One region of the Cytobacillus sp. C11.1 genome, then DNA from elsewhere that is predicted to be linked to it. Evidence: riboswitches for the same ligand, from Rfam matches in the RefSeq annotation. Region 1 holds a riboswitch; each other region holds the start of a gene.
What was found. Region 1 has a riboswitch for thiamine pyrophosphate ahead of tenI (thiazole tautomerase TenI). Riboswitches for the same ligand answer to the same signal wherever they lie in the genome.

Region 2: it holds a riboswitch for thiamine pyrophosphate, as region 1 does, so the genes downstream of both, AC3ZVC_RS24185 (YkoF family thiamine/hydroxymethylpyrimidine-binding protein) here and tenI (thiazole tautomerase TenI) in region 1, are expected to answer to the same signal.
Region 3: it holds a riboswitch for thiamine pyrophosphate, as region 1 does, so the genes downstream of both, AC3ZVC_RS17310 (3-oxoacyl-ACP reductase) here and tenI (thiazole tautomerase TenI) in region 1, are expected to answer to the same signal.
Region 4: it holds a riboswitch for thiamine pyrophosphate, as region 1 does, so the genes downstream of both, AC3ZVC_RS22605 (ABC transporter substrate-binding protein) here and tenI (thiazole tautomerase TenI) in region 1, are expected to answer to the same signal.

The regions. Positions count from the first base shown of each region.
Region 1 covers NZ_CM176935.1:392,552-398,207, reverse strand. The annotation lists gene thiC (phosphomethylpyrimidine synthase ThiC) at 1-1,363, shown strand, start outside; TPP riboswitch at 1,393-1,501, shown strand; gene tenI (thiazole tautomerase TenI) at 1,828-2,436, shown strand; gene thiO (glycine oxidase ThiO) at 2,437-3,558, shown strand; gene thiS (sulfur carrier protein ThiS) at 3,573-3,776, shown strand; gene AC3ZVC_RS01955 (thiazole synthase) at 3,778-4,545, shown strand; gene AC3ZVC_RS01950 (MoeB/ThiF family adenylyltransferase) at 4,542-5,561, shown strand; gene AC3ZVC_RS01945 (hypothetical protein) at 5,620-5,656, opposite strand, start outside.
Region 2 covers NZ_CM176935.1:4,864,956-4,870,611, reverse strand. The annotation lists gene AC3ZVC_RS24195 (ABC transporter ATP-binding protein) at 1-1,449, opposite strand, end outside; gene AC3ZVC_RS24190 (ECF transporter S component) at 1,433-2,029, opposite strand; gene AC3ZVC_RS24185 (YkoF family thiamine/hydroxymethylpyrimidine-binding protein) at 2,031-2,636, opposite strand; TPP riboswitch at 2,909-3,009, opposite strand; gene AC3ZVC_RS24180 (Cof-type HAD-IIB family hydrolase) at 3,236-4,102, shown strand; gene AC3ZVC_RS24175 (coproporphyrinogen III oxidase) at 4,534-5,656, shown strand, end outside.
Region 3 covers NZ_CM176935.1:3,485,783-3,491,438, forward strand. The annotation lists gene AC3ZVC_RS17285 (hypothetical protein) at 1-770, opposite strand, end outside; gene AC3ZVC_RS17290 (sigma-70 family RNA polymerase sigma factor) at 763-1,329, opposite strand; gene AC3ZVC_RS17295 (CBO0543 family protein) at 1,601-2,116, opposite strand; gene AC3ZVC_RS17300 (Cof-type HAD-IIB family hydrolase) at 2,254-3,003, shown strand; gene AC3ZVC_RS17305 (OsmC family protein) at 3,063-3,515, opposite strand; TPP riboswitch at 3,672-3,783, shown strand; gene AC3ZVC_RS17310 (3-oxoacyl-ACP reductase) at 3,899-4,660, shown strand; gene thiM (hydroxyethylthiazole kinase) at 4,679-5,491, shown strand; gene thiD (bifunctional hydroxymethylpyrimidine kinase/phosphomethylpyrimidine kinase) at 5,504-5,656, shown strand, end outside.
Region 4 covers NZ_CM176935.1:4,572,936-4,578,591, reverse strand. The annotation lists gene AC3ZVC_RS22625 (TatD family hydrolase) at 1-495, opposite strand, end outside; gene AC3ZVC_RS22620 (ABC transporter ATP-binding protein) at 508-1,242, opposite strand; gene AC3ZVC_RS22615 (ABC transporter permease) at 1,239-2,006, opposite strand; gene AC3ZVC_RS22610 (thiamine-binding protein) at 2,003-2,296, opposite strand; gene AC3ZVC_RS22605 (ABC transporter substrate-binding protein) at 2,311-3,312, opposite strand; TPP riboswitch at 3,427-3,535, opposite strand; gene AC3ZVC_RS22600 (YkvA family protein) at 3,750-4,163, opposite strand; gene AC3ZVC_RS22595 (NAD-dependent protein deacylase) at 4,307-5,017, shown strand; gene tatA (twin-arginine translocase TatA/TatE family subunit) at 5,145-5,330, shown strand; gene treP (PTS system trehalose-specific EIIBC component) at 5,637-5,656, shown strand, end outside.

The DNA of each region.
Region 1 (5,656 bases):
TGCCAAAAAAGGGATCATTACTCCCGAGATGGAGTTTATAGCCATTAGAGAAAATATGGACCCTGAATTTGTTCGTTCTGAAGTAGCAAGGGGCAGGGCAATCATTCCTGCCAATATCAATCACCCGGAAACGGAGCCAATGATAATCGGCAGGAATTTCCACGTTAAAATTAATGCGAACATTGGAAACTCTGCAGTTTCATCCTCTATTGAAGAAGAGGTAGAAAAAATGACCTGGGCTACACGCTGGGGAGCAGATACGATTATGGATCTATCCACAGGTAAAAATATTCATACCACACGTGAATGGATAATCAGAAACTCTGCAGTCCCAGTCGGCACAGTTCCAATCTATCAAGCCCTCGAAAAGGTTAACGGCATCGCCGAGGATCTTACGTGGGAGGTTTATCGTGACACCCTAATTGAACAAGCGGAGCAAGGGGTTGACTACTTTACCATTCATGCAGGTGTTCTTCTTCGGTATGTTCCGTTAACAGCAAAACGGTTAACCGGAATTGTATCGAGGGGCGGATCCATTATGGCCCAGTGGTGTTTGCATCATCATAAAGAAAACTTTTTATATACTCATTTTGAAGAAATCTGCGAAATTATGAAATCCTATGATGTGGCCTTCTCACTGGGGGATGGATTGCGGCCGGGATCGATTGCAGATGCCAACGACGAGGCTCAATTTGCAGAGCTCGAGACTCTTGGGGAACTGACCCAAATTGCCTGGGAACACGATGTGCAGGTTATGGTAGAGGGACCAGGCCATGTTCCAATGCACTTAATTAAAGAGAATATGGATAAACAATTGGAAATCTGCAAGGAAGCGCCATTCTACACACTCGGCCCCCTTACCACTGATATCGCTCCCGGATATGATCATATTACCTCTGCAATCGGGGCTGCCATGATAGGCTGGTTTGGAACCGCAATGCTTTGCTATGTTACCCCTAAAGAACATTTGGGTTTGCCGAATCGGGATGATGTCCGCGAGGGTGTCATTACTTATAAAATAGCTGCACATGCCGCGGATTTGGCAAAGGGACACCCAGGCGCACAAAAAAGAGATGATGCCCTGTCAAAAGCCCGGTTTGAATTCCGATGGAGGGATCAATTCAATCTATCACTGGATCCTGAACGTGCATTGGAATACCATGATGAGACGTTGCCGGCTGAAGGGGCAAAAACAGCACACTTTTGTTCCATGTGCGGGCCCAAATTTTGCAGCATGAGAATTTCTCAGGATATTCGCAATTATGCTAAGGAGCAAAGGCTTGGTACGGAGGAAGCGATAAAGAAAGGCTTGGAAGAAAAAGCAGATGAATTCAAACAAACGGGTGGAAATATTTATCAGTGAAAATAATCTTTTCTTAATTTAATAGCCATTACATTCGCTGGGGGTGCCTGTTTGCAGGCTGAGATTGAAGTAAATACTTTAAGACCCTTGGAACCTGATCTGGAATATACCAGCGTAGGGAAGTGGAGGATCGGGGATATTAAAAGCCCCGTACAGCCGCTTTCTTTTTTTGGAGGCGGTTTTTTATTTGTAGGCTCTCTTCTAAGCGATTGGTTGTTGAATAGGTTCATTGAGACAAACGAGGTTGGGTTGATTGGAGCGTAAGGTGCGAGACTCCGGCGGGAGGAGCGGGACAGGTGAGACCCCACAGGCGCGCCGAGGAGGCTCACCGCCCGCCCCGCGGAAAGGGAGCATCCTGGAGCGGAAATCAACCACTCCTTATTACTTTTAAAAACAACAATGATTGCGAAAACAGCCTATTTGTTAAACAGTAAATAGCATTTAAAAAGAGGGGAGATATCGCGATGACGAAACAGCTGCATGTTATATCGGATGGAAAGCTTTCTCTAGAGGCTTTCGCTGAAATAGCAGGTGAACTTGAACCCTTTACAGATAGATTCCACTTACGGGAAAAACAGCGAACCTCAAGGGAGCTATATACAGGATTAAAGCTGCTTCTTAAAGAGGGAATCCCTATTCATAAAATCGTTATAAATGATCGGGTGGATGTTGCGTGGGCCTTTAAAACGGGTGTGCAGCTTGCTTTTCACAGTCTGCCAGTCCACGTTGTAAGAAGGCATTTTCCTGATATGCCAATCGGCTGTTCCGTACATTCTCTTGAAGAAGCCGAAGAGGCAACCAAACAAGGAGCAGATTATGTTCTGTTTGGCCACATTTTTGAAACAGATTCTAAGAAGGGAGTTCCGCCAAGAGGAATTGGGGCATTGGAGGCTGTTAAAAAGAGAAATGATATCCCGGTATTGGCTATTGGCGGCATTAAACCTGAGAACGTTCCTGAAGTTGTGGGGGCGGGAGCAGATGGCATTGCTGTGATGTCAGGGATTTTGCAGGCAAAGGATCCTGTTGAGGCAGCAAAGCTATTTTTAAAGAAATTAAACGAGGAGGGACAGTGAATGAGAAAAGTGTATGACGCCGTTATTGTTGGGGGAGGCATTAACGGAAGCTCCATTGCTTTTCAGCTATCGAAAAGAGGATATAAAGTAGCTGTTTTGGAAAAGGGGAAAATAGCCGGCAAGGCTTCCGGAGCCGCAGCTGGAATTTTAGGTGCACAAACGGAGCTGACAGAAGATGGACCGCTTTTCCAATTGGCATGTAAAAGCCGATGCATGTTTCCGAGACTTGTCCCTGAACTTGAAGAGCTATCACATGTACATATTGGCTATGAAAATAAGGGCATGTATAAGGTGGCGGCTGATGAAGATCAAGAGCTGGAATTAAAAAGACTAATAGAAAGCCAGCGAAAAGCGGGTGAGCAGGCTGAGTGGCTTTCGATTGATGAACTGATCAAACGGGAGCCATCCGTGTCTGACAAATTGCGGGGTGCCATGTATATACCAAATGATGGCCAGGTTCAAGCATATGAATTGTCACTTGCCTTTGCAAAAGCTTCAAGGGCCCTCGGCGCAGAAATCTATGAGTATACAAGTGTATCAGAGCTTATTTTAAAAGATGAAAAAGTTCATGGGGTCATAACCGACCTGGGAGAATTCCTGGCAGAATCCGTTATAGTCGCCACCGGAGCCTGGAGCAGGATGCTTCTTGAAAAAACAGGCTTGTCACTGCCGATTATTCCGGTTAAAGGAGAATGCTTCTCGGTCGCTGCCGAGAGACCGCTTATAAAAGGGACTATTTTTTCACATGGATGCTATATCGTTCCTAAGCGATCAGGGAGATTAGTAGTAGGAGCGACCGTTAAGGTAAATTCATTTGATGAGAAGGTAACTCTTGAAGGGATATCTTCGCTGATGGAAAAGGCGAAAAACCTGATTCCGGGCATAGCGAATGCGGAATGGGAGCGTGCCTGGACAGGAATCCGTCCGCAATCGGCTGATGGCCAGCCTTTTTTAGGAGAACATCCTGCCTACAGGGGATTATATATTGCGGCTGGTCATTTCAGGAATGGGATCCTCCTTGCTCCGGCAACAGGAGAGCTCATGGCAGACATCCTTGAAGGGAAAACAGAGACATCAAACCCATTCGAGCTGTCCCGCCTTGAATCTATAGCCCATTCGTAAAAAGGAGTGCTTTTATGAAAGTTGTCATTAATGGGGAAGGTATTCAGCTTCCGGATACAGTCAATACCGTTCCCCTTCTGCTCAAACATTTCGAGCTGGAGCAAAAGGTAGTCATTGTTGAATTAAATCAAACTATTTTAGATAAATCGATGCATGCTGAAACCGTTTTAACGGATGGAGATCGAATTGAAATCGTACACTTTGTAGGAGGCGGATGATATGTTGAAAATTGGACCCTATGAATTTAACTCACGGCTGCTGCTGGGAACTGGAAAATATCCAAATTTTGATGTTCAAAAGGAAGCGGTAGAAGCTTCTGATACTGAGGTGCTTACGTTTGCTGTACGCCGCATGAACATTTTTGAAGCGAATCAGCCCAACTTTTTGGAAAAGCTGGATTTAAAGAAATATAAATTGCTGCCCAATACGGCGGGAGCAAGTACAGCCGAGGAAGCTGTCCGGATTGCCAGGCTATCCAAGGCTTCGGGGCTTTGCGACATGATCAAGGTTGAGGTAATCGGCTGCAGCAAGACACTTCTCCCCGATCCGGTTGAAACACTTAAAGCAGCAGAAATCCTATTAAACGAAGGCTTTATCGTCCTTCCGTATACCTCTGATGATGTAGTCCTTGCAAGAAAGCTGGAAGAACTGGGCTGCCACGCGGTAATGCCATGTGCTTCGCCAATTGGTTCAGGGCAGGGAATTATCAATCCTGTTAATCTACAATTTATTATTGAACAGGCTACAGTGCCGATTCTTGTAGACGCCGGGATTGGGAGCCCCGCAGATGCGGCATTGGCCATGGAGCTGGGGGCAGATGGAGTCTTATTAAATACTGCTGTTTCCTCTGCCAAAGACCCGGTCAAAATGGCAAAAGCAATGAAACTGGCCATTGAAGCAGGGCGGTTAGGCTACGAGGCCGGCAGGATGCCCAAAAAACGGTACGCAACAGCAAGCAGCCCGGCGGAAGGAATGGTTTTTAGTTGAATGTGCGATACTCCCGCCAGATCTTATTCCCTCCAATCGGCAAAGAAGGCCAGAAAAAGCTTGGAGAAAAACATGTTTTAATTGTGGGCGCTGGTGCATTAGGTGCTGCAAACGCAGAAACGCTCGCAAGGGCAGGCGTCGGCAAACTAACAATCGCCGATCGCGATTATGTGGAATGGACCAATCTGCAGCGCCAGCAGCTTTATTGTGAAGAAGATGCTGAGCAAAAAACGCCAAAAGTCATTGCCGCAGCTAACCGATTGAAAGCCATTAATTCAGAGGTGCAAATCATCCCCCGCATTATGGATGTTGGGGTACAGGAATTAGAAGAGCTGATTGTAGGTGCAGATTTAATCATTGACTCAACAGACAATTTTGATATTCGCTTTCTAATCAATGATATAGCTCAAAAGCATAGGATTCCATGGATCTACGGAGGCTGTGTTGGAAGCTACGGATTGAGCTATACTATTTTGCCGGGGGTTTCACCTTGTCTGCAATGCTTGATGGACAAACTGCCATTAGGGGGAATCACCTGCGATACGGCGGGTGTTATTCAGCCTGCCATTCAAATGGTTGTCTCTCACCAGTCTGCAGAAGCATTAAAAATATTAGCAGAAGACTTCGAATCATTAAGGGGGACACTTGTCTCTTTTGATATTTGGAAAAATCATTATAGTTCTATTAACGTATCTTCTCTAAAAAATCCTGAGTGTTCATCATGTGGGAGCAGCAGAGCATACCCCTTTCTATCTTATGAAAATCAGACAAAGGCAGCGCTGTTATGTGGCAGGGATACCGTGCAAATAAGACCTTCAGCCCTTCAGAATATTGATTTTGCCTACCTGGAAAAAGTCCTGGTGTCTCAAGGAATCAAAGTAGAGAGCAATCCTTATTTGGTTTCGTTTTCGATCGGCGAGAAGAGGTTGGTCGTCTTTAAAGATGGAAGAGTGCTGGTTCATGGGGTAAAAGACGTTCTCCAGGCTAAAAGCCTGTATCATCGCTTTTTAGGTTAACGTAAACATAAAAATGCGCCTCCGAATGATATATCGGGGGGCGCATTTTTATTTGGCCTTACCGGCTTTTTAACAGAAGTTTATCCAATTCCCGT
Region 2 (5,656 bases), 530 kb from region 1:
CATAAGTTCACGTGCAGTATTGGCATCCTGTCCAAATGTAGGCTCATCAAGCAGCAGCAAATCTTGATTATTCACAAGCATGGTTGCAACACTTAGCCGCCGTTTTTGCCCTTGGCTTAAGGAAAAAGGGTGAAGGTATGCCTGCTTATGTAAACGAACCTGCTTCAGTATAGTTTTGGCTGTTTCATTTATTTCCGCTTCTTCCATCTCCATGACTTTTAGGCTGAATACAATTTCTTCAAACACAGAATCTGTAATAAACTGATGTTCCGGATTCTGGAAAATGTAGCCCATTTTCTGCCTCAATTCATTCTCCTTCCATTTGGAGAGAGTACGTCCAAGAAAGGAAATCTCCCCGGAGGAACCCAAATTTAATCTGGAGAGAAGTCTGGAAAGTGTGGTTTTACCGGATCCGTTCGGGCCTGCTATTGCAATAAATTCCCCCTTTTTAACAGAAAAGCTAATATCTTTTAACAGTTCATTTCCGCCTTTGCTAAAAGAAAGTCTTTGGACTTCAAGAATACTTTGATCCGCTGTGCCAGTTAAAACATTTTTCTTTTTTTCAAAAAGTCGAACTGCTGAATCAGGGTCTGCTAATCCATTAATTAGTTCATTTTGATTTAGCGGAAGGGCGGACCCGGAGTATAATCCGGCTTTCTTTGCTATAAGGCCAGCTCTTACTGTGCTCGGCAGCCAGATTCCTTCTGACTGAAGCTCCTCTGCATAATCAGTAAAGCAGGCATCCGGCTTGCCATTAAATAAAATTTCGCCCCCTCGGTTTAAAACCAGACAGCGATCAATTTGATCAATCCAATCATCCAGTTTGTGTTCAATGATCAGCAGTGTAAGAGAAAGTTCAGTTCTAAGCTTCTTGATTATGCTGGCAAGCTCGCTGCTTGAGGCAGGATCCAAATTTGCTGTCGGTTCATCAAGAATCAGGATCTCCGGTTCCAATGCCAAAACACATGCCAAAGCCAGCTTTTGTTTTTGCCCTCCTGAGAGGGTGTGAATCATAGCATGTTTATATGGGAGAAGATTGACAAGTTCAAGTGCATGATCAATCTTTGGCCCAATATCCTCAGGAGGAATATTCATATTTTCCAGTCCAAACGCCAGTTCATCCTCGACGGTTACCATGCAAAACTGGCTTTCAGGATCCTGAAATACCATTCCAATGCTTTTATTAATCTCACCAGGCCTGAATGAACTCAGCAATTTTCCCTTAAAAGAGGCCCATCCTTCAAGATGGCCATCTACAGCCTCCGGGTACAATTTATTTAGGCAAAGTGCAAGTGTACTTTTTCCGCAGCCGCTGGGCCCGAGAATAAGAACTGCCTCCTCAGGATAAAGGTTTAAATTCACATCATTAAAAACAGGATTTTTCTCTTCTTCATGCCGAAAAGTAAGCAGCTTTGTCTTTAGAATAGCCTCGTTACGCTGTAATTCCATTGTCCGGTTTTCCCCTTTTCCGTTCCTTGCCGATCGGGAAGCTGCTCAATGCACCTGTTTTTGCTAGACTTTCACTCAGCCATTTTCCGAGTAAACCTGCCAGTAAAGCGCCACTTGCTAGCCGGACGAAAAACATGGCTGTCACATAACCTGGTGAAAGTGCAGCATAGCCTGAGATAAAGTAACCCCATATAAAACTTGTGACAGATGAGCCCATACCTGCAGTGATTAAAACCCAAGTCCGGTAATTACTCCATTTTGTAGCCGCAAAAACAGCTTCTGCCCCAATTCCTTGTATCATTCCAGAAAGGATAAGGCGCGGGCCGACAGCATTGCCAATCATGATCTCAACCGTTGCGGCAATGGTTTCCGATAAAAAGGCAGCCCCGGGCTTTCTGATAATATAGGCAGCGATAATCGAAACGATAAACCAGATTCCAAAGATAATATCATAGCCAATCAAGCCGAACAACCCATAAAGTACGTTTCCGAATTGAAGAAAAACGAGATAAACCACCGCAAACACAACAGCCAAAACAGAAAGGACGATCACTTCACGAAGCTTCCATTTTTCAAGCATATTATTCAGCCCCCTTATGGGAAGGGCTGTTCGCAGACATATTAACTGTCATAACAATATGCGTGGAATCACTTTTTTTACATCCCTCGAATGCTTCTTCAAGCGTTTTAAAAACAGCATGTGCATCTCCATCAAGTCTTGAAGCATAATGGACACCTTTTGAAAATGTGCCCTGTGATTTCGCCAGCTCTACCTGGTCCATTATGACATCCATGTATGTAGGGATCCCCATTGGATAAAGAGCAAATTGGGCGGCAACTTTCTGAAGGAAACTTGCCGACTTTTCCTTATTCGCTCTCTCTTCATTTTCAGCAAGGTAAGCATCACCTGCCGTATCTCCAGGACAGCCGTTTGAAAAAGTGCCATAGAAAACAACATGGTCGCCATGCTTGGCTGCTTCCAGGTAAATGGCTTTTACAACATCAAAGACATGAATGGAACGGCCGCGCACACATGTGCTGACATCATCAGTTTCCATCCATACCTTGCTTGTGTCCACTTCATTCAGTGCCGATAAAATAATATCCACAAACCGGTCAGACATAGGATAAATAGAAAATCTGCACCCTGTAATCTCGCTTGTTCCACATAAAAAATTTTCTTGCATACTGTCATTCCTCCTAATTTTTTATACTGTTAATCTTGCCTGTTGATTTCCTCCCCAGGCACTCAGCGAACCGCAGGCGGTCGGGAAGCATCCTCGGCGCATAGTGCCTGTGTGATCTCCCTATGACTCGCTTCTCCCGCTGTAATCCGTGCCTTCCGCTCCAATCAACAAGGGGCTGAAATCAACATTTAGCTTTAACACAGCCTGAAAAATAAAAAACTGCATTTCCATGAGGAAATGCAGTTGAATGTTATCAATACATAAAAAATGATAGCCGTCCACCTGCACTTCCCCACGCTGGTATTATCCAGATCGGGTCATAAGGGTCAGAACGGAATGTTCTTCTCAGCCAAAAGCTCCCCTAGTGCAAACTTGATATGCAGTTTTTATTTGACTCCATCTTAATACGCGAACATTGAATTGTAAATGGATAATTTATAATTCTTTGAATTAAAAAGTCTCTCAAATTGAAATAGTCAGGCCAATTCCTACAAGCTAAAGAAAAATGTTTGCATTGTCCATGTCATGTTCTAATCAATTGCATTTCTTCATAAAAGTGTAATAGGACAATTTTACACCGAGAATAGGGGGCAAAGTAGATGATATACCGAATGCTTGCTTTAAATATTGATGGAACACTTCTCCAATCAAATGGAAGACTTCATAAATCCACTAAAGAAGCGATTGAATATGTACAGCAAAAAGGAATTTATGTAACGCTTGTAACGTCAAGGAGCTTTCCTTCTGCAAAGAAAGTGGCGAAAGCACTGAAAATTAATTCTTTGCTGGTCACACACAGAGGGGCTTATATTGCAGCCTCTCAGGAAAAACCAATTTTTGTAAAACGCATACAGGAAGATGAGACGTTTGAAATCGTGCGCCTGCTTGAAGGCTTTACATGCCAAATCAGGCTGGTGCACGAAAAATATTCCCTGGCTAACAAAACAAAACTAAATTCCAATATGCTTGCTAAAACAGTATTTACTACAGGTGATCCCATCTTTTACTCACAGCAATTTGTAGATTCATTGAGCGATACCATTTTGGATGAACCTGTCACACCTCCAAAAATCGAAGTCTACTTTGAAGATAAAGAGGACCTGCAAGATGCTCATGCTTCTATTAAAGGCATGTTTCAAAACATCGACATCATAAAACTGAATGACTTTCGCATGGATATTGTTCCGGCAGGAGTATCCAAGGTGAACGGATTGCTTTATTTGGGAGAACATCTGGGAATCTCAAGAAACCAAATGGTCGTTATTGGCGACTCTATAGATGATCTGGAAATGATTGAAGCAGCCGGCCTCGGTGTGGCAATGGGGAATGCCCCGGCGGAAGTGAAAAAAGCTGCAGACTGGCTAACCCGATCCAATAACCAAAACGGAGTCAGCTATATGGTCAAAGAGCACTTCCGCAAGCAGCATCCGATCGAATTCCTGAGGAAAATGAATCTTTTAAAATAAAGAAAACAAAAGAGAGTCGATTATGCTAATCGGCTCTCTTTTTAGATGTGAAAACCAACGCATATAATTGGGAAATTGACGCAAGCAAGGGCGATAGGGACGCAATGCAGGCTGATGTGGAAATATGACGAAAAAAGGAGAGAACGACGCAAAGACTCGTGAAAATAACGAAAAAAAGTGCCAGGAGGACGCAAGCCCATTTGGGCACGAAGCAGTAGAGGCAGGACCCAAAAGCAGGATTCCGGCTTAAATATATGCTAAAAACAATTTACCAATCTATTAGGAATCTTTTACCCTATATTGACCTCCTTTACCTGTTTCTGTACACTTAAAGAAGTTTGTCAGCAACAAAGAAAATCTACTTTTTAGCTGCCGTTAGCGAACAGAATGATGGCAGTTTTCATTATATTCTTTTTAAAAAGGTGATCGCTTTGAAAATTTCGATATTAGGTATACAGGATGAACGGTTTCATCGGCCGCTTCGCCTAATTGGAAATCTATTTTTCGAGGAGTGCGAAGTGGTTTTAGGAGAAGCTTCAGAAGCTGATTTAACGATTGGTTTTCGCCTGGAACAAGGTGCGAGCTTTAAGGCACAAGCAGAACTGGCCGACAAAGAAGGCGAAAAAAGGCTGGCTGTTTTTGAAAAAGCATTCGTGCCTGCTAAAACGGAGAAAGAGAATTTCAAACAAGTGAAAAATGCTGTTTCACATGTATATTTGACTGTTCTGCAGGACTGGACAGGCATCACGCAAAAGTGGGGGATTTTAACAGGGGTCCGCCCTACGAAACTTCTCCATCGCGCAATGCAAAACAAGACGCCGCAGCATGAAGTCCATCAGCAGCTGAAGGAAGAGTATTTGATTACGGACGAAAAAATTCAGCTTATGCAGAATATCGTGGATAGGCAGCTGGCTGTTGTTCCGGATTTATATAAGCTCCAAAATGAGGTCAGCATTTATATTGGAATTCCTTTTTGTCCGACAAAGTGTGCTTATTGCACGTTCCCGGCATACGCCATTAACGGCAGACAGGGGTCTGTGAACTCCTTCCTTGGCGGTCTGCATTATGAGATGCGCAAAATTGGCGAATGGCTGAAAGAAAATGATGTTAAAATTACGACTGTTTATTATGGCGGCGGGACACCAACAAGCATTACTGCGGAAGAAATGGATTTGCTTTATGAAGAAATGTACACGTCTTTCCCTGATGTAAAAAACATCCGTGAGGTAACAGTGGAAGCCGGCCGTCCAGATACAATTACACCTGAAAAACTGGAAGTGCTGAAGAAATGGAATATTGACCGCATCAGCATCAATCCGCAGTCTTATATTCAGGAAACGCTGAAGGCAATCGGCCGTCATCATACAGTGGAAGAAACAGTTGATAAATTTCACCTTGCCCGCAATATGGGGATGAACAATATTAATATGGATTTAATTATCGGTCTTCCTGGGGAAGGTGTATCCGAGTTTTCCCATACTCTGAATGAAACGGAAAAACTGATGCCGGAATCTTTAACTGTCCATACATTATCTTTTAAACGTGCATCGGAAA
Region 3 (5,656 bases), 1.9 Mb from region 1:
GGCGATAAGCCTCTTAAAATTAGATCCTCTTTCCTCATTGAAAACTCTTTATAAACGTGATTCAATGGCTCTGGAAGAACGAGATTCTTGCCATCTTTCCAAAATAGATGAAAAGGGGTTCTCGTCATTTCTGGTTCTTTAGGTATCACTACCTCCAAAACATTTGCCTGATGAACTAAAGCTTCGCGGGCTCTATACTCATTAATAATGAGCTTAACATCTTCAACTTTAACAGCAGAACCAATGCCGAAAACCTTTTTTAGCATCTGCTGGTCTTTCTCATTAAAAGAAATTCTTGGATTTTTCCCATCCATAAGCGGCAATTTCTCCAAAGAAGCTTGATCTGGCAAAAGGATGACATTATCTTTTTGAAAATTAAGAGTACCTGCCACTTCAGCTTTCCCTGTAAAAACAGCAATAGAATTGCTATTTGAATCAGTTTCTATTTGGTGCAGTTCCCAGCCGTTCAGCATATCTCCATTCGCCATTCCCGGGTAAAAAGCTTTGTCCTCAGACGCGATCTGATCAGCATTTTGCTGATTAAAGAATCCTGTCTGATTTCCGGCGATTCCGCCAATTAAGATTACAAAACCAGCAACAGCAGCTGCCGTAAGGGCCTTTGGAAAATAGTCTGTTTTCTTCTTTATGCTTTTGACTGTACGAGAACCTATTCGATTTCTAATACGCTGTTTTTCTTCCTCGGTAAATACCGACTCTTCCGGCCATGATGCACTTATAGCTTGTTTCACTTCCTGATTCAGATCAGCCATGCTGTTCACCTCTTTCCATTGCGCAATAAAGCTTTTTAACTCTTTCCTGCCCTCGGTACAAACGTGTTTTCACAGTAGATAAAGGGATATCCAATGTTTCGCTGACTTCAGCCAGACTAAGGTCTTGATAATAATGGAGGAGGAACACTTCCCGATATTTAACTGATAGTGATTCAATCACTTTCAGCAATTCGTTATGCTTATCACGCTCAAAAAATTTCGTTTCCGGGTCTTTTTCTATGTCCTTTTTAAGAAAAAATACCCTTTCATTCATAACCATATTGCGATGATGCCAGCTTTTTAAATAATCTTTGCTTTTATTAATGGCAATCGTAAAAATCCAAGTTTTAAAAGAGGACCTCTGCTGAAAACTCTCCAGCTTTTCATATACGGTTAAAAACGTTTCCTGTGTGAGATCACTTGCAATATTCCAGTCCTTCACATAGGTATAGATCAATCTTTTCAATACTGTTCCATACTCATCCATGATCATTTCAAGGACGAGGGCACGGTCGACATTTGAGGCGATAAACCGCTCTACTCGTTCTTCAGGGCTCAACTTGACAGCCTCCCAGCATATGTGTTGATTTTTGGTTCCGGCAACCATTCTTTTCTGACAGTTAGACGACAGGTGGAAACTATTGGATTCAATTTTTTAACAATATATTATAAGTATATAAAAAAGCGCAAACCAGTAGGTTTACGCTTCATTATTTATTTACTTTGTTCCTTATAAGGTAAACCCACATTAATACATAGGTTGTGAAAAGCAGAAGCAAAAATAAAAAGGTGGATAAATTATGTTGGACGAGCAATATAATCACCTCATTTTATTTTAGGCTATCCAATGGAACCGGAAATAATAAGTAAAAAATAATCGCTGCCGGCAAAGAAACAAGCATAGCAGCTGCAGGCTTTCGATAATGAATCCGAATGACAGCAAACAATATAATGTTTAGCCAAATGTTGTGCCAGCTATTCCAGCCATTATCATAAACAAACATGCCTTTATGGGCAAATAAAGCCTGGATGATAGTGAAGAAAGTAATCCAAACCGCTGAATAAATAAATGCATGCTTTTTATTTTGCGGATAACGCTGCAGGTATATGATCAGGGCCATGGGAGTAATAAAAAATGTAAAAAATAAATTAATGATGGAATGATTGATCCACTCAGCAGTAATTCCTCTGAATGCCCAAAGTGTATGGTTATAATAAAGCATGTTGTAGGTCAGATTAATTGCAATAAAATACAAAACGGTAGGGTATTGTTTCTTCCATTGTGACCAATCTATAAAGCGGTAAGCAAATAGAATCCATACCACCACAACAAGTAGTAAATACATAGCTTCTCACCTTTCGGGAAATATATATACAGCTATTTCCAATTTATTTAAAAGTATTCATCTTTCAGAGGCTTTCCTTTGAATGGAATAGTATTTCTTTATATAATGTCTTTATTGTTTAGGAAAGGGAGATTATGATGCCAGAAAAAATGAATGCACCGGAGATAAAATTAATCGCTCTTGATATGGATGGAACTTTGTTGAATACGAATGACGAAATTCCAGAGGAAAACCGAGAGGCGATACGCGAAGCAAAGGAAAAAGGGATCGAAGTTATTCTAAGCACCGGCCGTTCCAGACTTACAGCCAGGGACCATGCGGACTCGCTTGAATTAAACTCCTATTTAATTACGGTCAATGGAAGTGAAATTTTTGGTCCGGAAGGGAATTTAATTTCGAGAACCCCAGTTGACTCTACTATAATGGAATGGATGTGGACATTATCTAAAACACATAAAACCCATTTTTGGGCTACCAGCTGCGATCAGGTCTGGAACAATGAAATGCCTGAAAATATCCATGACCATGAATGGCTGAAATTTGGATTTGATATCACTGATGATGAAGTACGGGAAATCATTCATAAGGAGCTCCAATCAAAGGGTGATCTGGAAATTACCAATTCAAGCTTAACCAATATTGAAGTGAATGCACTTGGCATTAATAAAGCAAAAGGAATCCAACAGGTTACAGAAATTCTTGGCATTTCCATGGAAAATGTGATGGCAATGGGTGATAGCTTAAACGATATTGCGATGATTGAGGAATCGGGATGGGGAGTTGCAATGGGAAACGCCCAGGACATTGTTAAAGAAACAGCAAATGCTGTGACTGCTTCAAATGATGAAGCTGGTGTTGCGAAAGCGATTCGGAAATGGGCTTTATAAGTTTTTCGAACTGGCAGGCACCTTGAGAAAAAATATTTCGTAAACCGCTTAAATGGTATTTAAGCGGTTTTACGCATAATTTCTGCTTCCAATTCAACCTCAACATTTCCTTTAATGGCCCTTGAAATCATGCAGGAAGCTTCAGCTTTTTTGGCCAGTTTCTGAGCGAGAGCGAAATCTCTCTCTGTGGCGTCAGTCTTCAGGATGATTATAGGCCGGTGGATAATTTTTTTGTATGTAATAATCCCATTGGTGACATCAACAATCCCAATGGATTCCATGGTCAAGTCTTCTTTTTTAAGTTTACTCCGTTCCATCATCGCTGCAAGCGTAATAATATAACAGGTTGCAGCTGCTCCTAATAGCATTTCATCCGGGTTTGTGCCAATTCCCGGACCATCCATCTCAGGCGGTATTGATACCTTCGTCTTTAGTTGTCCGGATTCTATTTTTCCAACATCATTGCGCAGGCCCGGCCAATGTGCTTTCAAGTAAAATTGATGTTCTGCCATAAGAAAACCTCCCAGGATACACTGCTATTATCGATATAAAGACAACGTCTAAATTGCACTTATTCACTACTATTAACGATATAGAGACAACGACAGAATTGCAAGACTTTACAGATTTCCATTTTCAAGCTAAGATGAAATCAGCCAACTAAATAGTTTTACTGCTAGGGGTGCCCGATGCGCGGGCTGAGAAAGAAACCGACCTGTTTTTTTACCCTTCGGACCTGATCTGGATTATGCCAGCGTAGGAAAGTAGTAATAGCGGGAACGATCATTCCTTCTCATTTATTATTCTGCCAGGTCCATTGATGGATCTGGTTTTTATTTTGTCAGAAAATAAGCCAATAACTAGGTTGGACACATTCATGAAAAGGGGAATTCAGATGAAACTTCAAGACCAAATTGTGCTCATCACAGGAGGGAGCAGAGGCTTGGGCAGGGAGACGGCCAAAGCTTTTGCAAGAGAAGGTGCGAGGGTGGTTATTAACTATTTTCATAGTGAAGAGAAAGCTTATGAGCTGCAAAGTGAAATTGGTGAACGTGCTATTGCCATTCAAGCAGATATCCGGGACAAAAGACAGGTTGTGGAACTGTTTGAAAAAGCGAAAAACCACTTTGGAACACCCATAACGACTATTGTTAATAACGCACTTGTAAACTTTCAATTTGACCCTGTTTCCAAAAAAGATGCAGAAACGATTGGATGGGAAGACTTCCAAATCCAGCTGGAGGGCGCTGTTCGAGGAGCTTTAAATACCGTTCAGGCTGGCTTGGCTGATATGAAACTAAACGGGTTTGGACGAGTCATTTCGATTGGCACAAATCTATTTCAGAACCCGGTTGTTCCGTACCACGATTACACGACCAGCAAGGCAGCCCTCCTGGGATTTACACGTAATATGGCTAACGAACTTGGGCAATACGGCATTACGGTAAATATGGTATCAGGTGGCTTATTAAAAACCACGGATGCAAGCGCAGCTACTTCAAATGAAGTCTTTGAAATAATTGAAAACTCTACACCATTGAAAAAGGTTACCGATCCGGCAGAGGCAGCTGATGCAATTGTATTTTTCGCATCTCCATGGGCAAGGGCTGTTACAGGCCAGAATCTTGTCGTGGATGGCGGACTTGTTATGAACTAATTGTGAGGGGGACTTATGATGAATATTTACGAGATTAGCAGTCTTTTAGAAAAAGTAAGAACCGCAAATCCGCTCGTACATAATATTACAAATGTTGTGGTAACCAATTTTACTGCCAATGGACTTTTGGCAATTGGAGCATCACCGGTTATGGCTTATGCGCATGAAGAGGCGGCTGATATGGCGAAAATAGCCGGAGCACTGGTTCTGAACATGGGAACTCTTACGGAAAAAGAAGTAAAAAGCATGCTGATCGCAGGAAGGTCAGCCAACGAGCATGGTGTTCCCGTAATCTTTGACCCAGTAGGTGTTGGGGCAACTCCATACCGTACAGAAACCGCCAAAAAATTATTAAAGGAATTAAATATTTCCATCATTAGAGGAAATGCGGCGGAAATAGCCAATGCCGCCGGCCAGCAATGGAAAATTAAAGGAGTAGATGCGGGGGAAAATCAGGGGAATACGACTGAACTTGCTGGAAGGGCTGCAAAAGAGCTTGGCACCATAGCAGTCATAACAGGCAAACAGGATGTTGTTTCAGATGGAGTTTCAACGTACACCATAGAAAACGGACATCCCTATTTAACAAAAGTAACAGGTGCGGGCTGCCTGTTGACTTCTGTAATTGGTGCATTTTCTACTGTGGAAAAGGATCCAGTTAAAGCAGCTGTTGCCGCATTGGTTGTGTACGGAACTGCTGCCGAAATAGCAGCAGAGGCAACGAATGATAAAGGTCCGGGAACGTTCCAAATTGAATTTTTAAATAGCTTGTTTAACATTACCGCTTCAGATATTGAAAAACTCGGTGCTTTTAAAAAAGTCAGCGAATAGGGAGGAGTTAAAATGATAATAAACAAAGCATTAACTATAGCCGGATCAGATAGCGGTGGCGGTGCCGGAATTCAGGCTGACTTAAAAACGTTTCAGGAACTTGGCGTTTTTGGCATGTCAGCATTAACTGCCGTTACTGCCCAAAACACAAAAGGCGTTCAAGAA
Region 4 (5,656 bases), 820 kb from region 1:
TGCCTGGTCACCTTTAAACCAATGAAAGTGGGCCTTTTGAACAGAATGCTTTTCTAATAGATTGCATACAATTGGTGCATCATCATATACAGCGTGAAGGGCAATGGGTTTATTCCATCGTTTAGCCAGTTTAATAAATTCTTCGAGCAGAACTAAATAACCTTCAATCTGAAAGGTGTCTCTAGCATGCTCTTTCCTCAAATAGTAGGGCAGCCCGACCTCTCCCACAGCTGTCATTTGATCTATATGAGTCTCCATCCACATAAAGAGATCTGAAAGATCCTGATCGTTTGGCAAGTCTTGTTCAGGATGAAAACCGAAGGCAGGTTTTATATTAGGATATTCGTTTGAAAGCAAGAGATTCCGTTTGCAGGACTCCAAATCAAACGAAACCGTAATCACTGATAGCTGGAATGGTGAATCTTTAAAGATTTCTTTTATTTCTTCATCACTATATTTATCAAGATGAATATGGGCATCAATTAATTTATCCAAAATATTCACCCTCTAATGGTTTTTTAAGGCCGTATGTATTTCTCTTTTGCATGCAAGGAATTTTTCATCGAGCAGAAGCTCTCCTCTCCTAGGCCGGGAAAAGGGCATATTAAATTCATGAACCACCTTAGCAGGCTTGCTGCTGAGAACTAATATACGGTCGGAAAGATAAATGGCTTCTTCTATATTATGTGTAACAAATAGGATGGTCGGCTTATGTTCACTCCATATATCAAGCAGCCATTTTTGCATATCGTGGCGGGTCAGTTCATCCAATGCCGAAAAAGGTTCATCCAGCAGGATCACAGGCTGCGGGCTTAAGAGTGCCCGAATAAAAGCTGCTCTTTGCTTCATGCCCCCAGAAAGCTCATGAGGATAGGCATTCTTATAGTCTGAGAGACCTGCTTTATGAAGCATATCCCTGGCTGTATCAGGATCTGAATTCCCTTTAAGCTCCTGTCCAAGGAGGACATTTTGGAGAATTGTTCTCCATGGCATTAAGGAGGGTGTTTGAGGCATGTAGCTGATAGACCCTCGTTTGCCGTTGATTTTCTCACCACTCAGCTGAATCGTACCCTCATCTGGCAAAAGTAAACCGCCAATCAGGTTAAAAATGGTGCTTTTTCCGCTCCCGGATGGACCCAGGATCGAGACAAATTCGCCATCGTTTATATGAAAGCTCAGATTGCTAAGAACCAGATTTGAATCAAAGCTTTTAGTTAAATGCTCAAGGGATAATTGTATCATTTTCTAGCACCCTCCTGTGTTTTCCATTTGACCAGCAAGCGCTCTGCCAAAAGAATAGCTCCAAAAAACAGCAAGCTGAGCACCATGATGGCAAATATGGCTACAAATACACGGTCCGTCCTAAACGACGAGGAGGCGAGTGTCATATACACGCCTATACCGGCCTTTGCGCCTAGCCATTCTGATATTACAGCCCCCATGACACTGTAGGTTGCAGAAATTTTCAGGCCGGAAAATAAAGAAGGAAGTGAGTATGGAAGCTCCAATTTCCAAAACAGCTGTCCTTTGCTTGCTCCTGCCATTAGCATATAGTGCTTAAGTTCTCGGGGTGTTTGCCTGAAGCCATCCAAAGCGGCAACTGTAATCGGGAAAAAGCAAACCAGTGTGATGACGATCAGTTTTGGAAGGATGCCGAATCCAAACCACACTACCAGCAAAGGGGCCAGAACAATGATTGGTACATTTTGCGATAGGATGAGGAGCGGGTAAATCGACTCCCTTAAAAAAGGCAATAAGTGCAGCAATACGGCTGTAAGCAAGCCGATTCCCGTACCAATCGCAAACCCCAATAAAGATAGCATGACAGTGGATTGAAGATGAAGGAGAAAGCCGTCCCATCCGGCAACCGCTTCCTGAAAAATATCAGTCGGCGGCGGCAGCAGCCATGCAGGGACTTCAGCCAGCATGATTGCCAGCTCCCACAGAATGAATAAAAGGAGGAGAACCGCAGCGGGTCTCCATCCTTTCATTAAAACATTTTTCATGGACGGTATTTCTCCGTTAAATCATTCATTTCAATTCCAGTTGGCTGATATAGGATCTTCACCTGTGAAATAACATTGCTGCTTCCTTTTTCAATCATTTTAGTATTCATATCTGCGATGATTTTCAATAAATGTTCCAGATCGCCTTCCATTGTTGTTTCCAGGGGGTGAACCTCATATTTAACCCCCGATTCCTGTATTACGCTGATGGCTTCGTCAACATATGGTATAACATTTTCCCCATTTTTTGTTTTCGGTATGATTTGAATACTTACAAGTGCGTTTGCCATTTCATTAACTCTCCTTATTCCGGCAGGAAGTCATTTGTAAAAGCTTTGCCGGCATCTAATTCTTTATCTAAAAGGCCATTTTCATGCATCCACTCTGCATAGTTTTCCCAAACTTCAAGCTTTTGTTCACCCCATCTGGCTGCATCGTCCTGATAACGGGGAGAAAGCCATTCCTGACTCTTTTTAACCAGTTCGCTATCAAGGTCTGGAGCGTTCTCGAGAAGAATATCAGCTGCTTCATCAGGGTTTTCAATAGCATATTCATAGCCTTTGGATGCCGCTTTGACAAAAGCTTTTACGGTATCCGGATTATTTTGTATCATTTTCTCATTGGTAGCCAATACAGGTGTGTAATAGTCCAGTTTTTCCGAGTAGTCAGTCAGGTAGACCATATTAATCTTTTCCCCTCGAAGCTCGGCTTCTACACCTGTCCAGCCATAATAAATCCATGCAAAATCTATATCTCTCTTAACAGCCGTAAAAAAATCAGCGTCCCCCATGTTGACAATCGACACTTTCTCAACATCTGCATTCTCTGTTATCATCAATGACTCGATTACTGATTTTTCAACCGGCGCTCCCCAGCCACCATAAGTTTTCCCTTCAAAATCCTTTGGTGTTTTAATATTTTTATCTGCTGGGGAAGCAAAGCCGGATGTATTATGCTGAATAACAGCAGCGATCGATACGAGCGGAACACCCTGTACCCGGGCTTCCGTGATGCTTTCCTGATAGCTGACACCGAAATCCGCCTTACCCGATGCCGTCAGCTGGTCTGCACCAGCTTCTCCAGGCATAATGATTTCCACGTCAAGTCCTTCCTCTTCAAAATAGCCTTTGTCCTTAGCTGCGTATAAGCCTGTATGATTGGTATTTGGTGTCCAGTCCAGAACGACAGTGACCTTTTTTAATTCTTCCTTGTCCTTTTCTCCGTTTCCCGGCTGTGTTTCTTGCTCATTCCCGGCACAGCCGGCGAGCATTAGGACAGTACAAACAGCTGCCATCCATCTTTTCATCATTAACCCTCCTGTTTGCTTTATGTAGTGTTTTCCGGAAAGATAATTATAGCTTGCCCTGAAAAAATAAAAACGCCCCGGCATAAATACCAGAGCGCATATAACAAACATTTTTATGTTTAAGAATATGTTCCCTACGCTGGTATGAGCCAGATCAGGTTCAAAGGGTCAACATCTTATGATGAAGTCTCAACCGGCTATACCGGTTCCCCTACAATTCTTGCTATTCAATTTTAGACAAACAATCTGCAAAAATAAATACCTTCATGAGGCGTTCTATTCTAAAGCTTCTATGACTTTCCTTCACTATTATAACAAAAGGTATAAAAATGGACAGCAAAAAGTTTATAGTTCGTCGGCAAACTTTTTATTATCTGCCTTTCCAAAGCTTCGCAAAAAACAAGCGGTTCTGTATAATCCGGCAGTTTCAAGTATTTTTATTCCATTTCAATCGACCGGCTTTCCTTCCAGATTTTAAACTTTTCAAGCTCTCCTGTAATTTGACTTACAGCAAATCCAAGCACCGCTGCATCATCAATGATTCCCATTCCTGCTAAAAAATCGGGTACAAGGTCCACTGGTGAAACGAAGTATAAGATTGAAGCGATAATAAATAGGATCGATTTTTTTGAAATGTGCTTGTAATCTCCTTTGGACCAGGATTTAACCAAGTCAATCAAAAGCTGAAATTTTTCCCATATATCACTTAATGAAGATTTATTCTGATTAGCTTTTGTTGTCGCTTTGCTCAGCAATCCTCTTGTTTTTACAGGATCTTCCACATATCTCTTAGCTCTAGAAGAGAACCTTTTAAAGCCTTCCCGGTAATCTTTTGTTTCCGTCTCTGGCATTGCAATCACTCCTATATTGATAAATGGCGTAAACACATATAATCTATTATTTACCGCATACATAGGAAGACATAAACATTTTATCCTTTGAAAAAGATGGAAACAGCATTTTATTGGAAAGATATATTTAGGAGATGATAACTATGCTTGAAAAATGGCTGAAAGAATCAAAGTATACCGTTATTTTAACTGGAGCAGGTATGTCCACGGAGAGCGGTCTGCCTGATTTCAGGTCTGCTAATAATGGAATGTGGAAAAAGAAGGATCCTGGGAAAATAGCCAGTACAGAAGCTTTAAATCATAATGTAAATGAGTTTATTGAATTTTATCGGCACAGGGTCACAGGCTTAAAAGAATGTAAGCCTCATAAAGGGCACTATATTCTCGCAAATTGGGAAAAAAGGGGCATTCTCCAAAGTATCATTACCCAGAATGTAGATGGATTCCATGGGCTGGCCGGCAGCCGCAATATATCTGAGCTTCACGGGAACTTGCAAACGCTGCACTGCCAGGAATGTAAAAAAGAATATCCGAGTGAGGAATACCTGCATGACCATTATCATTGTACATGCGGGGGAATGCTTCGCCCTTCAATCGTCCTATTTGGCGAAATGCTTCCTGAGCTGGCACTGGATTTTGCGGCAGAGGAATCAGAGAAGTCTGAGCTTTTTATTGTGCTTGGTTCATCCTTGACCGTTACTCCGGCCAACCAGTTCCCGTTAATAGCCAAACAAAACGGTGCAAAGCTCGTAATTGTTAATATGGAGCCTACGGATTTTGATTTGTATGCAGATGAAGTTATCCATAACCGGAAAATTGGAGAGGTGCTAGAAGAACTAGATAGAGTTATCTAAGTCTAAAAAGTAAAACTCCGGCTATGCTTTTTTCATTGTTTCTACTATAATGGACAGTGAACCTTGATATTGCCTATTGTCTTTTCGAATAATCCTCATGCGATTCGATATAGAAGGAGTGAATAGAATGTTAACAAACATTGGAATCCCGGGTTTAATCCTGATTTTGGTCCTGGCTCTTATTATTTTTGGGCCAAAGAAGCTGCCTGAAATAGGGAAAGCTTTTGGAGAAACCTTAAAGGAATTTAAAAAGTCTACTCGTGAATTAACAAATGATGATGACGATGATAAAAAGAAAGAGCAGCTCAAATAAGAATGAAAGCCGGCTTCAGACCATTTAGGTCTGGCAGCCGGCTTTTTTGTTGTTTCAAAGCTTTTCTCGGGTATATATCAAATGGAAAGTAACGGCAAAGAAAAAATAGTTGACGAAACATGTATATACAAGATAAAATGAAAGCGTAAACAGATCATGTATATACAAGTTGTTTTTCAATAGTCTGAATAACGTCTTGCATTATCCAAGAAAATGGATAGATATGTAGTGAACGAGAAGAATATAGAAGAACCTTACAGCTGTTTTTTCAGAAGAATGAAAACGGTAACAGGAGGAGAGAGAAGAATGAGTGCAAATAAACAGTC